DNA from 3 places in the Pseudomonas petroselini genome. Region 2 is predicted to be linked to each of the others. Evidence: riboswitches for the same ligand, from Rfam matches in the RefSeq annotation. Region 2 holds a riboswitch; each other region holds the start of a gene.
The links. A riboswitch is a leader RNA that binds a small molecule or an ion and turns the genes downstream of it on or off. The one in region 2 is predicted to bind cobalamin.
Positions count from the first base shown of each region.

Region 1 (2,260 bases), 2.3 Mb from region 2:
CGCGGTTTCGCCCGGTTGATAGGGAAAGCGCAACAGCTTGTCCGAGTCCGCCACGTACAGGTCGTTGCCGACCAGTGTCATGCCAAAGGGCGAATTAAGATTTTCCAGGAATACCGTGCGGGTTTCCGCGACGCCGTCGTGGTCGGCATCACGCAGCAGTGTGATGCGATTCGGGCTCGGTACCCCGGCACCGGCGCGGCCCATGACCTTTTCCATGACCCAGCCACGAATGCCTTTGGAATCATCCGGCTTGGGTGGCGCGTTGGTTTCCGCCACCAGCACGTCGCCGTTGGGCAGTACATACAGCCAGCGCGGGTGATCGAGGCCTTCGGCAAACGCCGCCACCTGAGTGCCGGCAGCGGCGGTTGGCTTCACGCCTTCGGGCCAGCCGATGGCGGGCGCGATATTCACCGTGGGGATCAGGGTTTTGTTCGGTTCCGGCAATTTGGGCGAAGGCCCGGTGCCGTCGGAGACCTGGAGGGTGGAGCTTTCACCGCAGGCGGCGAGGGTGCCGGCGACCATGATGAGTAGGGCAAGTCTGGTTTTATGCATGGTGTTCTCCTTAATACCTGTAAGGGTAGAGGAGGTAGCCGAGGCGTTGGTTCAAGTCCAAGGCCAGCTTTAATTGACGCTCCACCCCCAACCCACTAACCTTCGCGGCTTGTTCCAGGTGCTCCGTGACCCATGGGTCGACGGAGTGAAACAGGGAAGCCGGTGAGTGAGCGCACTTGTACACAGTGCTGCCGCAATTCCGGCGCTGCCCCCGCAACGGTAAATGAGTCAAGACGGTGCCTTTTGCCACTGTATCGCCAGCGATATGGGAAGGCGCACCTTCGGCCTGCCTGCTTGATTAAAGCAAGCGCCACTCATGAGCCCGGAGACCGGCCTGAAACATCCAACAGCATCACGGTGGGCGATGCTTGGCTGTCTGTGTTTCTTTTTCCTGCCCGCCGTTTTTGTCCAGCCCCAACGGAGAGCTGCCATGACCGATTCCCCCGAACGCGACGAACGCCATCTGGCGCGCATGCTGCGCAAAAAAGCCGTGATCGACGAACGCATCGCCAATTCCCCCAACGAATGCGGTTTGCTGCTGGTATTGACCGGCAACGGCAAAGGCAAGAGCAGCTCCGCGTTCGGCATGCTGGCACGGGCCATGGGTCACGGCATGCAGTGCGGTGTGGTGCAGTTCATCAAGGGGCGCAACAGCACCGGCGAAGAATTGTTCTTCCGCCGCTTCCCCGAGCAAGTGCGCTTCCATGTGATGGGCGAAGGCTTCACCTGGGAAACCCAGGACCGCCAGCGCGACATCGCCGCCGCCGAAGCCGCCTGGGCGGTTTCCCGTGAATTGCTGCAAGACCCGACCATCGGCCTGGTGGTGCTGGACGAATTGAACATCGCCCTCAAGCACGGCTACCTAGACCTGGACCAGGTCCTCAGCGACCTGCAAGCCCGCCCGCCGATGCAACACGTGGTGGTCACCGGCCGTGGCGCCAAGCCTGAGTTGATCGAAATGGGCGACACCGTCACCGAAATGGGCATGCTCAAGCACGCGTTCCAGGCCGGTATCAAGGCACAGAAGGGCGTCGAACTTTGAATCAGCCCCGTCATTGCCCGGCCGTATTGATCGCCGCACCGGCGTCCGGCCAGGGCAAAACCACCGTTACCGCCGCACTGGCCCGTTTGCACCGCAACCTGGGGCGCAAGGTGCGCGTGTTCAAATGCGGCCCGGACTTCCTCGACCCGATGATCCATGAGCGTGCCAGCGGTGCGCCGGTGTATCAATTGGACATGTGGATGGTCGGCGAGCAGGAAAGTCGCCGTTTGCTGTGGGAAGCGGCAGGGGAGGCGGACCTGATCCTCATCGAAGGCGTGATGGGCCTGTTCGACGGTACACCCTCGAGCGCCGACCTGGCGCGGCACTTCGGCGTGCCGGTGCTGGGTGTGATCGACGGCACCGCGATGGCGCAGACGTTCGGCGCCCTGGCGTTGGGCTTGGCGCGTTATCAGCCGGACTTGCCGTTCGCGGGCGTGCTGGCCAACCGCGTCGGCACCCTGCGGCATGCGCAATTGCTTGAAGGCAGCCTCACCGAAGGCTTGCGCTGGTACGGCGCATTGTCCCGCGAGACCGGTATCGAATTACCCAGCCGCCACCTCGGCCTGGTGCAGGCCAGTGAACTGAATGACCTCGATGTGCGCCTGGACGCCGCTGCGCAAGCGCTGGGCAGCAGTTGCGAAGTGGCCTTGCCGCCCCCCGTGACCT
Region 1 covers NZ_CP173614.1:5,818,190-5,820,449, reverse strand. Annotated here, with positions in the region: gene ACI512_RS26790 (sorbosone dehydrogenase family protein) at 1-552, opposite strand, end outside; cobalamin riboswitch at 652-905, shown strand; gene cobO (cob(I)yrinic acid a,c-diamide adenosyltransferase) at 983-1,594, shown strand; gene ACI512_RS26780 (cobyrinate a,c-diamide synthase) at 1,591-2,260, shown strand, end outside.
Region 1: linked by a shared signal. The riboswitch ahead of cobO (cob(I)yrinic acid a,c-diamide adenosyltransferase) and the one ahead of cobW (cobalamin biosynthesis protein CobW) in region 2 are both predicted to bind cobalamin.

Region 2 (2,260 bases):
GGAATCACCGCTGCACAGGATCACCAGTTCAGCGGGGGTTTGGCCAAGGTCGGCAATATTGTCGTCCGAGACAAAACCACCGGGCTGAGTCCTGAGCAGGTGCATGGGTTAAACGCTGAGGGCTGCGCGCAGTTGCGCTTCGAGACCTGTCGCATCCAGGTCCTGGCCGATCAGCACCAGGCGCGTGATGCGCGCTTCGTCGGCGCCCCACGCGCGGTCGAAATGCTTGTCGAAACGCGTGCCCACGCCCTGGATCAGCAGACGCATTGGCTTGTTCGGGATCGCGGCGAAACCTTTGACACGCAGGATGCCGTGCTGCACCACCAATTGCGTCAGGGCGTCGAGCAGCAGCGCTTCGTCGGCTTGCGGCAGGTCGATGGAGATGGAGTCAAACGCATCGTGATCGTGATCGTCTTCACCGTCGTGGTGATGATCGTGATGGCTGTGGCGACCGTCGATATGCTCTTCGGCACCGGCGCCCAGGCCGATCAGCACGTCCAACGGCAGGCGACCGCTGCTGGCTTCGATGATCTTCACCGCCGGCGGCAGTTCTTCGGCGACTTCCAGGCGCACGCGGGCCAGGTCTTCGGCGCTGATCAGGTCGGCTTTATTGAGGATGACCAGGTCGGCACTGGCCAACTGGTCGGCAAACAGCTCGTGCAGTGGCGATTCGTGGTCGAGGTTCGGGTCGAGTTTGCGCTGGGCATCGACCTGGTCCGGGAACGCGGCGAACGTGCCTGCGGCCACGGCTGGGCTGTCGACCACGGTGATCACCGCGTCAACGGTGCAGGCACTGCGGATTTCCGGCCACTGGAAGGCTTGCACCAAGGGTTTTGGCAGGGCCAGGCCGGAGGTTTCGATGAGGATATGGTCAAGGTCGCCGCGACGGGCGACCAATTCGCGCATCACCGGGAAGAATTCTTCCTGCACGGTGCAGCACAGGCAGCCGTTGGCCAGCTCGTAGACGCGGCCGTTGGCTTCTTCTTCGGTGCAACCGATGGAGCACTGCTTGAGGATGTCACCGTCGATGCCCAACTCGCCGAATTCATTGACGATCACCGCGATGCGACGGCCCTGGGCGTTGTCGAGCATATGGCGCAGCAAGGTGGTTTTGCCCGAGCCGAGAAAGCCGGTAACGATGGTGACGGGAAGTTTGGCCAGTGTTTTCATCGGATGCCCTTGGGGGCGGGCATACGGGACGATAGGCCCTGCGACGGCGCGCAGCAGCGGATTTCGTCACCGGATCACCCCGCCCGGTTGAAGTGGAAAATCGGTTACGAGGCAGGTCTCCTGGCTTGGGGCTTGCGGGTCTTGCGACCGGCGCTGGCTGCGCCTTCCCGCCTGGTGGCAGTGGCGTGGCAGTCAGATGAACCCTTTACAGTTGCGGGGGCAGCCGCGGCTTGGACCGCGTTCCCTTCTTAGCTTCGGCCTGGGCCGAAGAACCTCGAGGGTGCAAGGCTACGCAGTGCTTGGGGGATGGTCAATGATGGGGTTGGGTTGGGTACATATCCGTTGCTGCGGTAACGGCAGATATGGGTTCCGCCCTTACGGCGGGTCACTTTTGAAAGGAGCCCAAAAGTAACCAAAAGGCTCTTGCCCCAACACTCGGCACCTCGCTTAGGCTCGGTGTGCCCGTAATCCGACAGGTATTTGGGGGGCCGCCGCCACGCGCCATCCATGGCGCGGGGCGGCTAAACCGGCATCCCTGCCGGTTTACCCCCCAAATCCCTGTCGAATTCCGGCCAGCGTGTTTAACGGGGCGCCTAAGATCAAAAGCAAAAGCAAAAGCACAGCGGCCTGACAGCCGGCTTGAGTGGTGTAGAGCAAAGGCAAACGCGGCGGCCTTAAAGCCGACCGGAGTTGCGTCTGTTGATCGCGGTCTAAATGTGGGAGGGGGCTTGCCCCCGATTGCAGGGTGACAGCCACAACTGCATCAGCTGACACACCGCCATCGAGAGCAAGCCAGCTCTTACACGTACCTGCTTTTGATCCAACCACTCAGGTCGGCTACTAGGCCGCCGTGCTCTTGCTTTTGATCTTGATCTTGATCTCAGGCGCCCCGTCAAACACGCTGGCCGAACGCAGGCTTGAATCCGTGGGTAACCCGGCAGGACGCCGGGTTAGCCGCCCCGCGCCATGGATGGCGCGTGGCGGCGGCCCACGGATTCAAGCCGGAGTGAGGGCACACCGAGCCTAAGCGAGGTGCCGAGTGTTGGGGCAAGAGCCCTTTGGTTACTTTGGGGCTCTTTTCCAAAGTGAC
Region 2 covers NZ_CP173614.1:3,518,289-3,520,548, reverse strand. Annotated here, with positions in the region: gene cobN (cobaltochelatase subunit CobN) at 1-105, opposite strand, end outside; gene cobW (cobalamin biosynthesis protein CobW) at 109-1,170, opposite strand; cobalamin riboswitch at 1,263-1,462, opposite strand.

Region 3 (2,260 bases), 2.0 Mb from region 2:
TAGTTCCACACCACGCCTTCATCGATGGGGTCGAGCACGTAGCCGGCCGCCCACAGTTTGTTGGCGAGCACCTGGAGCACGACCTGCGGCGAAATGGCGGTTTCGCCGATGGCCACGCCGGCGAGTACGGCGATCAGCAGCAATGCCAGGGCGAATAGGGTGCGCATCATTTTGGCAGGTCGTAGCCGTCGATGGCCGTGGCCAGTTGTTCCAGGCCGTCGAACATGCGGATGCTGGCCTGCAACGCCAGGGCGTCGAGGATGATAATGCGGTTGTTTTTCACCGCGTCCATGTTGCGGGTCACCGGGTCGCTGCGCAGGAAAGCGAGTTTCTTTTCATGGTCGTCGGCGGGGTAGCGGCGACGGTCCATGCGGGCGATCACCAGGAAGGTCGGGTTGGCCTTGGCAATCGTTTCCCAGCCGACGGCGGGCCACTCTTCATCGGACTGCACCACGTTGGACAGGCCGAGGGTTTGCAGCATGAACTCGGGAATGCCTTTGTGGCCGGCCACGTATGGGTCGCTGGCCATCTCCGAGCTGGAGAACCACACCAACGCGCTGGCCTGCTTGAGGCCTTTGCTCTGCACGGTGGCGACGGATTTGGCCAGGCGCGCCTTGAGTTCGTCGTTCAACTGCTGGCCGCGATCCTGTACGTCGAAGATCTGCGCCAATTGGCTGATGCTTTTATAAATGCTCTCGATACGGAACGGCTCCAGCCGCGTGCCGTCGGCGCCCACCAGGTTGTCCTTGCCTTCGCAGTCGGAGGGCAGCAGGTAGGTGGGGATCTTCAGTTCATGGAATTGCTCGCGGGTGCCGACCACACCCTGCGGCCCGACCACCCATTCCAGCTCGGCGGCCACCAGTTGCGGGCGTTTGGCGATCACGGCTTCGAAGCTCGGCTCGTTGTTGGCCAGGCGCTCGATGCGGTCGTTCTGTGCCTTGTACTGCGGTAACACGCGGTTGAACCACAGCGAAGTGCCGACCACTTTATCGCCCACGCCCAAGGCGTAGAGCATCTCGGTAGCGGCTTGGCCGATGGTCACGCTGCGCGCCGGCGCCTGCTGGAAGGTGAGGCTACTGCCGCAGTTTTCCACGGTGAGCGGGTAGTGGGTGGGCGCGGCGTGGGCCTGGGCACAGAAGCCAATGCCGGTGAGCAGGGCGGTAACGCGTGGCAGCATGGGACGATCTCCGAGTGAACCGTACGTGCAACTGGGGAGGTACGGTTCGGAAATACACCCTCGAGCGCTGTGGTAGAGACAGGCAAGAATGTCCTTCCCGGACACCCCGCCGGTTAGTGATTGAGCTTGAGCCGGCAGGTCTCCTGACTGATGCGTCGTCGCCACGCTCCGGCCTTCCCGGACAAGGTCCAGTGGCATCGAGGAGCAGGCTCAGCACCTACAGTTGCGGGGGCAGTTCCGATTGACGCGGGGGTACCGCGCTTCGGATTCCCTATTAGTCCCGTTTGGGAACCGGCGCGGTATGGTAGTCGATCGCGAGGTTGAACGGGAGGCCGTGACGCCAACGGTGGCTCTTTGGCGGTGGGGCTCCTATGATGCGCAGCCAATGGATCGCTTTATCACAAGGAATACACCGTGAAATTATTTCTCGCGTTCGCCCTCGTCGCCACGCTCGCCGGTTGTGCCACCCAGGGTAAATCTGAAAAGCAGATTCTTGACGAAGCCGCCACTGCGTATGTCGCGTCGATGCCGGCCGGGTCGGACAAACTCCGTTTGCACACGATGAGCATCCCCAAAAGCGGGATGTTCGGCGATACCCTGGCGATTTCCATGGCGGGTGAGCAAAACGCTGCTCGCCTCAGGGGAGAGCTGCTTGATGCCAAACGCTTGGGCGATGTGTTCTTTTTGATTATCGGTGCCGGCACGCCGGTTGATGTTGCGGTGATCGGCAAAGCAGTCGAAGGGCAGGATTTGAAGGGGATGCAGATTTACTACTCGGGCACTGAGGCGCAGAAGGACACGGTGCGTGCGGCGGTTGAGAAAACGCAGGCGCAGTTTCATTACATCAATGCGCAATGAGGGTTCGCCCGTTGGCCTGATAACTCTGGGTACGGTGCTGGACCTGTGGCGAGGGAGCTTGCTCCCGCTGGCGGCCTGACAGATGGCCTGGATGTTGGATCAGACCGGGTACATATCCGTTGCTGCGGTAACGGCCGCTGTGGGTTCCGCCCTTACGGCCATCCCTTTCAAGGTCTTTTCGTTTTGGCAGCCTTGATTACCCGGTCGGTTGAAACATGTGCATGT
Region 3 covers NZ_CP173614.1:5,520,654-5,522,913, reverse strand. Annotated here, with positions in the region: gene ACI512_RS25380 (iron ABC transporter permease) at 1-170, opposite strand, end outside; gene ACI512_RS25375 (ABC transporter substrate-binding protein) at 167-1,177, opposite strand; cobalamin riboswitch at 1,293-1,488, opposite strand; gene ACI512_RS25370 (hypothetical protein) at 1,592-2,035, shown strand; gene ACI512_RS25365 (IS4 family transposase) at 2,203-2,260, opposite strand, start outside.
Region 3: linked by a shared signal. The riboswitch ahead of ACI512_RS25375 (ABC transporter substrate-binding protein) and the one ahead of cobW (cobalamin biosynthesis protein CobW) in region 2 are both predicted to bind cobalamin.